Regions from separate parts of the Amycolatopsis heterodermiae genome, predicted to be linked through region 3. Evidence: riboswitches for the same ligand, from Rfam matches in the RefSeq annotation. Region 3 holds a riboswitch; each other region holds the start of a gene.
What was found. Region 3 has a riboswitch for S-adenosylmethionine ahead of thrC (threonine synthase). Riboswitches for the same ligand answer to the same signal wherever they lie in the genome.
Positions count from the first base shown of each region.

Region 1: it holds a riboswitch for S-adenosylmethionine, as region 3 does, so the genes downstream of both, VA596_RS29120 (aminotransferase class V-fold PLP-dependent enzyme) here and thrC (threonine synthase) in region 3, are expected to answer to the same signal.
Region 2: it holds a riboswitch for S-adenosylmethionine, as region 3 does, so the genes downstream of both, VA596_RS04025 (methionine ABC transporter ATP-binding protein) here and thrC (threonine synthase) in region 3, are expected to answer to the same signal.

Region 1 is NZ_JAYFSI010000007.1:292,331-294,523, reverse strand. It holds gene VA596_RS29130 (potassium/proton antiporter) at 1-238, shown strand, start outside; gene VA596_RS29125 (M23 family metallopeptidase) at 406-1,062, shown strand; SAM riboswitch class IV at 1,156-1,270, shown strand; gene VA596_RS29120 (aminotransferase class V-fold PLP-dependent enzyme) at 1,308-2,193, shown strand, end outside.
Region 2 is NZ_JAYFSI010000001.1:835,673-837,865, forward strand. It holds gene VA596_RS04025 (methionine ABC transporter ATP-binding protein) at 23-1,036, opposite strand; SAM riboswitch class I at 1,244-1,334, opposite strand; gene rsmA (16S rRNA (adenine(1518)-N(6)/adenine(1519)-N(6))-dimethyltransferase RsmA) at 1,472-2,193, opposite strand, start outside.
Region 3 is NZ_JAYFSI010000016.1:127,076-129,268, forward strand. It holds gene rpsT (30S ribosomal protein S20) at 1-25, shown strand, start outside; gene holA (DNA polymerase III subunit delta) at 81-1,061, opposite strand; SAM riboswitch class I at 1,198-1,331, shown strand; gene thrC (threonine synthase) at 1,345-2,193, shown strand, end outside.

The DNA.
Region 1 (2,193 bases), on a different contig from region 3:
GGGCTCGAAGCTGCACGGCGTCTACCTGTCCGAGCTGCGCCTCCCAGTGGGCGCGACGGTCAGCCTGGTCGTCCGCGAGGGCGCGGGCTTCACCCCGCAGAAGACGAGCCGCCTGCAGGAGCACGACCAACTCCTGGTGGTCACGACAGCCACGGTCCGCGACGACGTGGAGCGCAGGCTGCGCGCGGTGGACCGCGCGGGACGCCTGGCCCGCTGGCGCGGCGAGTCGGGCCTCTGACCACCCGTTGTCCAGTGCTTGTCCGATCTTCCCGCCTACCTGGTGATCTTTTCCCGCGAGGGTGAACAACCCGCACCAAGATCTTCCCCGCGTTCCTCCTTTTGGCTTACTCTGCGCTCCATTTGTTAGCTCGAATGGGTGAGCATTAAGCCAAAGGAGTACGCAGGGTGAGGAAACTTCACGTGCGCGCAGCCGGCCTGGTCGCGGCAGCGGTCCTGGGGCTCGGGCTTGCCGCCGTCCCGGACGCGGCCGCCGAAGCGGGACCGTTCCCGGTGCTGGCGCTGCCGTTCAAGGCGGGGCAGCAGGTGTACTCGGCCGGCATCCACTCCGACGACGGCAGTACCGGCGTGAAGAACGCCCTCGACCTCAGCCCGGCCGACAAGACCGTGCGGGCGCCGCTGGCCGGGACGGTCCACCTGCAGCACTGCGCGGGCGGCGACTGGGTGGCCATCGACCACGCCGGCGGCTGGCGCACCGGGTACTACCACATGGAGGGCATCAAGGTCACCGACGGTGAGCAGGTCGAGGCCGGCGACGTGCTCGGGTCGACCGGCAACGCCCTCCCGTGTGGCGGCAGCAGCACCGGCGCCCACGTGCACTTCACGCTCTGGACGCTGCCCGACGAGCCCGCCGCGAACTGGAGCGGCCTCGCCTACAGCCAGCTTTCGACGACGGTCGCGGTGGCGCACGGCGAGCCGATCGACGGGAAGACGTTGGGCGGCTGGCTTTTCACGGCGGGCGCGGACCAGTACACCGGCACCGCGACGCACCTCGCCGACCGCATGGTGACGCAGCTGCCGGGCCACTTTCGCGCGAAGCTCTGACCCTTCTCGGATCCTGCTGGACTTGTGGGCGGCGTCTCAAAATGTGAGGAGGGGTCTGGCCGCCGCGCCGATTCTCGGTTACCTTCTGTGTCAGGTCATGAGTGCCAGCGTCAAGCCCCGGCTTGCTGGCCGGCAACCCTCCTTCCGCGGTGGGGTGCCCCGGGTGAGGACCGGGTCGGTCGCGCCGTGCGACCGGCAAGCGCGGGCCCCTCGCCGGGGTCCCCCGGATCGCCGAGGAGGCACCGATGACTCTCGCCATCGACCGCACCAGCACACCCGAAACCCTTGCGCCGCAGGCTGTTCCGACGGTCGCGGGTGCCTCGCTGCGGGTCCCGCTCGTCACCGGCGGCGACATCGGCTACGCCAACCTCGACCACGCCGCGAGCGCGCCGTGTCTCGACGCCGTGCGCTCGGCCGTCGACGAGTTCCTGCCCTGGTACGCCAGCGTCCACCGCGGCGCGGGCTTCGCGTCCCAGGTCTCCACCAAGCTCTACGAGCGCACCCGCGACACCCTGCGCCGGTTCGTCGGCGCGCGGAAGACCGACACGGTCGTGTTCACCCGCAACACCACCGATTCCTTCAACCTGCTCGCCCGCAGCCTCCCGCCGCGCACCTCGGTGGTCGTGTTCGACACCGAGCACCACGCCGCGCTGCTTCCGTGGCGGGGCCCGAACGTCCGCCGGATCCCGACCCCGCGCACCCGGCTCGCCGCAGTGTCCGCTGTGGACGAAGCCCTCGCGGAATCCCCGCAGGGGCCCCGGCTGTTCGTCGTCACGGGCGCGTCCAACGTGACCGGCGAGCTGCTCCCGGTGGCGGAAATCGCGGCGGTGGCCCGGAAGCACGGCGCCCGGATCGCCCTCGACGCCGCGCAGCTCGCGCCGCACCGCCGCGTCTCGATCAAGGAGCTGGACGTCGACTACGTCGCGCTGTCCGGCCACAAGCTGTACGCGCCCTTCGGCGCCGGCGCGCTGATCGGCCGCGCCGACTGGCTGCGCGCCGCCCGGCCGTACCTCGCCGGCGGCGGCGCGACCAAGCTCGTCACCGAGGACGCCGTCGTCTGGAACACCGGCCCCGAGCGTCACGAAGCCGGTTCCCCCAACACCGTCGGCGTGTACGCGCTCGGCGTCGCGT
Region 2 (2,193 bases), on a different contig from region 3:
TGGCCTTCACGGACAATCGGGGTCAGGCTGCGGCGACGCCCTGGGGGCCGCGCGCGGTGTGCGTCACGTGGCCGCCGCGCTCGGCGACCCACGCCAGCGCCGCGTCGGCCCGCTCACCGCGGACGCCCAGGCGGAACCGGCCCACCGGGGTGTCGCCGATCCGGGTCAGGCCGCCGCCGATGGTGGCGAACTCGACGTCGAAGCGGCCCGCGGCCTCGGGCAGCAGCGCGCCGACCGACGCGAAGCCGACCAGCACGACGTCGACCGAGCGGTCGTAGCGCGACGCCTGCGAGCGGGTCGTCTCGATGGCGGGCAGCAGCGCCTGCGCGGTGCGGCTCGTCGGGTTCGAGACCAGGTCGAGGACGGTGCCGCGCTCGACGACGGTGCCGTCTTCGAGCACCGCGACGTCGTCGCAGACGCGGCGGACGACACTCGCGTCCGGCGTCGTGACCACGATGGTGACGCCCAGCTCGGCGCGCGCCCGGTCGAGGACGGTCAGCACCGCGCCGGCCTCCTCCGGGTCGATCCCGGCGGTCGGGTCGTCGGCGAGCAGCACCGCGGGGGCCGCGGCCAGCGCCTTCGCGACGGCGACGCGGCGGAGCTGCCCGGCGGTCAGCTCGCCCGGACGCTGCGCGGCGCGCGGGGTCAGGCCGACGAGGTCGAGCAGCGAGCCGACCTTGCTGCGGCGCTGCGGGCCGTCGACCCCGAGCTGCTCCAGCGGGGAGGCGATGTTGCCGGCGATGGTGCGCTCGGCGATCAGCTCGGGCTTGGTTCCGACGACCCCGAGCTGGCGGCGGATCTCGCGGAGCCGGCGGCCGTCGAGGGTGCCGGTGTTGAGGCCGTCGAGCCGGACGACACCGCGGTCCGGCCGCTCCTGGAGCGCGATGCACCGGGCGAGGACGGACTTGCCGGACCCGGCCGGGCCGACCACGCCGAACAGTGAGCCGGCCTGGACGTCGACGCTCACGTCGCGCAGCGCGACGACCGGATTTCCGTTGAGGGCAAAGGACTTGGACAGGTTTTCGACGGTGATCACGAAGGCTCCAGAAAACGGGGCGCGTTGCTGTACGCGTCCGGCCGCAAGCGAGTTTCCGTCCTCTATGGACGGTGCATGAAGAAGAGGTGTGACGGGTCGATCAAGCTCAGTTGGAGCGTCGACATGCGGTCACGGAGCGGCGACCCTCGTCGACTACGCGGCGTTTGGTCAGCAGCAGCGGGCGAGCAACCCTCTTCATCGGGACGGCCTCCATCGGTCCTGGCGGTAGCACCTGCCCTGCGGAGGGTGGTTGCTGCGACTTCGGCGAGCCAGGTCTCTCAGTCGCTCGGGATGGACGTATTGAGTAAAACCGATCCCGAGGAGCGAACGCAAGCCCGTTGGGCCAGATCACACGAGTGGAGGTGTCCGAATCGCGGGATCAGCACTCGCGAGGGCGTATTTTCACGCGCCGAGACGGCGACCAGTGCAGACGCGTCAGCGAACGGCGGCGAGACGGGCGAAGGCGTGCACGTCCAGCTGCTCACCGCGGGTCTTCGGGTCGATACCGGCGGCGACCAGCAGTTCGCCGGCCCGCTCGGCCGACCCCGCCCAGCCGGCGAGCGCGGCGCGGAGGGTCTTCCTGCGTTGTGAGAACGCGGCGTCCACGAGGCCGAACAGCCGATCCCGGTCCTCGGACGCCGGCACGTCACCGCGTTCGAAGGCGACGAGCGCCGAATCGACGTTCGGCACCGGCCAGAACACCGAGCGTGGCACGGCGGCGACCTTGCGTGCCGGGCCGTACCAGGCGAGCTTGACGCTCGGGACGCCGTAGATCCGGCTGCCCGGGCCCGCGGCCATCCGGTCGGCGACCTCGGTCTGGACCATCACGAGGCCTGACCGGAGGGACGGCAGCTCCGCGAGCAGGTGCAGCACGACCGGCACGGCGACGTTGTAGGGCAGGTTGGCCACGAGCGAGGTGGGCGCGGCGGGCAGGTCGTCCTTCGCGACGCGCATGGCGTCGGCCTCGACGACGTCCAGCCGCCCCGCGGCGTCCGGCCCGCGCTCGGCGACGGTCTTCGGCAGGCGTTCGGCGAGCTTGGGATCGATCTCGACGGCCACGACCCGCGCCCCGGCGGCGAGCAGCCCGAGCGTCAGGGAGCCGAGCCCGGGCCCGACCTCGAGAACGACGTCGTCCGGCCCGACGTGCGCGAGCTCGA
Region 3 (2,193 bases):
CGCGAAGCGCGTCAACTCGCTCTGAGCCGACCGACTGATTTCTGGAGAAGCCCCGGCTCCGGCCGGGGCTTTCTTCATGTTCAGCGATCGCCCTTGGCCGCCGCCACCTGCAGGACCGCGCGCTCCAGCGCGTAGCCCGGGTCCGCCGCGACGCCCTTGACCTCGGCGTTCAGCCGGGCGACCACCCGCATCGCCGTGGCGAGGCCGTCCTGGTTCCAGCCGCGGGACTGGCCCTGGGCCTTGCGGACCTTCCACGGCGGCATGCCCAGCTCCCCGGCCAGCTGGTTCGGGTTGCCGCGGCCCGCGCCGGAGACGCGGGCGATCGTGCGGACCGCGTCGGCCAGCGCGTCGGCGACCAGGACGTGCGGGACGCCGAGCTGCATCGCCCAGCGCAGCGACTCCAGCGCCGCCGAGCGGTCACCGCTCACCGCCTTCTCGGCCACCGCGAACCCGGTCACGTCGGCCCGGCCGCGGTGGTAGCGGTGGACGGCGTCGGCGTCCACGACGCCACCCGCGTCCGCTACGAGCTGCGTGGCCGCGGAAGACAGTTCCCGCAGGTCGGAGCCCACGGCGTCGATGAGCGCGGCGACCCCGGCCGGGTCGATCTTGCCGCCCGCCCGGCGCACCTCGTGGCGGACGAACTGCTCCCGCTCGGCGGGCTTGGTCAGCTTCGGGCACTCGGTCACCTCGGCGCCGGCCTTCTTGAGCACCGCCGGGAGCGTCTTGCCCGCCTTGCTGCGCCCGCCGCCGGTGTGCACGACGACGAGCACGACGCCGTCCGCCGGGTCCTTCAGGTACGACGCCACGGCGTCGGACAGCTCCTGCGAGATGTCCTGCGCCGACTCGAGGACGATCACCCGGCCCTCGCTGAACAGCGACGGGCTGACCAGTTCGGCCAGCTCAGGCGCTGTGAGATCGGACACCCGCGCCCGCGTCAGCTCGGCCGTCGCGTCCACCGCGCGGGCGGCGGCGAGCGTGTCACGGACGGCCCGCTCGATCAGCAGTTCTTCCTCACCCAGTACCAGGTGCAGCGGGGCCGGGGCGGTGGCTTGCGCGGTCACCCCGGAATCCTCTCACTTGCGCAATCGTGCGCCCGCTCCGGTGATGTCGAGCGGCCACCATGGCACGGCCCGAGGGCCATGTCGTACGGTGTCTTCGAGGCAGCGCTCGTTCCGGTGCGCGCCGAAAACTGAATACCGCTCATCCAGAGGGGCAGAGGGAACGGCCCGACGAAGCCCCGGCAACCGGCGTACAGCCTGTCATCCCGCGATCGCGGGGTAGCTGACGACCACGGTGCCAATTCCGGCCCGCTTCGGCGGGGCAGATGAGGAAAGGAACCTCGCGATGACCGCAACCCTCGGCACGACCTCCACCACCAAGACCCCGGATCTCGGCCCGGCCGTCGAACTGGTGTCGAAGGAAGAGGGCCACCGGCAGCCGCTCGCCCCCGAGTTCGTCTCCGCCGAAGACTTCTCGCCGCTCGAGGTCGCCTACGACTTCGGCCGCGTCCGCCGCGAAGACATCGAGGCCGGCCCCAAGAACATCTGGCGCTACAAGAAGCTCCTCCCGGTTCCGTCCAACGTCGAAGAGATCCCGAACACCGAGCCCGGCGCGACCCGGCTGATCCGCGCCGACCGCCTGGCCAAGGCGCTCGGCCTCAAGCGCGTGTGGGTCAAGGACGACACCGGCAACCCGACGCACTCGTTCAAGGACCGCGTCGTCGCCGTCGCGCTGGCCGCGGCCCGCGAGTTCGGCTTCGAGGTGCTCGCCTGTCCCTCGACCGGCAACCTGGCCAACGCCGTCGCCGCCGCCGCGGCCCGCGCGGGCTGGAAGTCGGTCGTGCTGATCCCGAAGACCCTCGAGCGCGCCAAGATCCTCACCACCGCGGTCTACGACGGCGACCTCATCGCCGTCGACGGCAACTACGACGACGTCAACCGCCTCGCCACCCAGCTGGCCGGCGAGCACCCGAGCTGGGCCTTCGTGAACGTCAACGTCCGCCCGTACTACTCCGAGGGTTCGAAGACGCTCGCCTTCGAGGTCGCCGAGCAGCTCGGCTGGCGGATCCCGCCGCAGATCGTCGTGCCGATCGCCTCCGGTTCGCAGCTCACCAAGGTGGACAAGGGTTTCCGCGAGCTGGGCCAGCTCGGCCTCGTGGACGCCAGCCCGTACAAGGTGTTCGGCGCCCAGGCC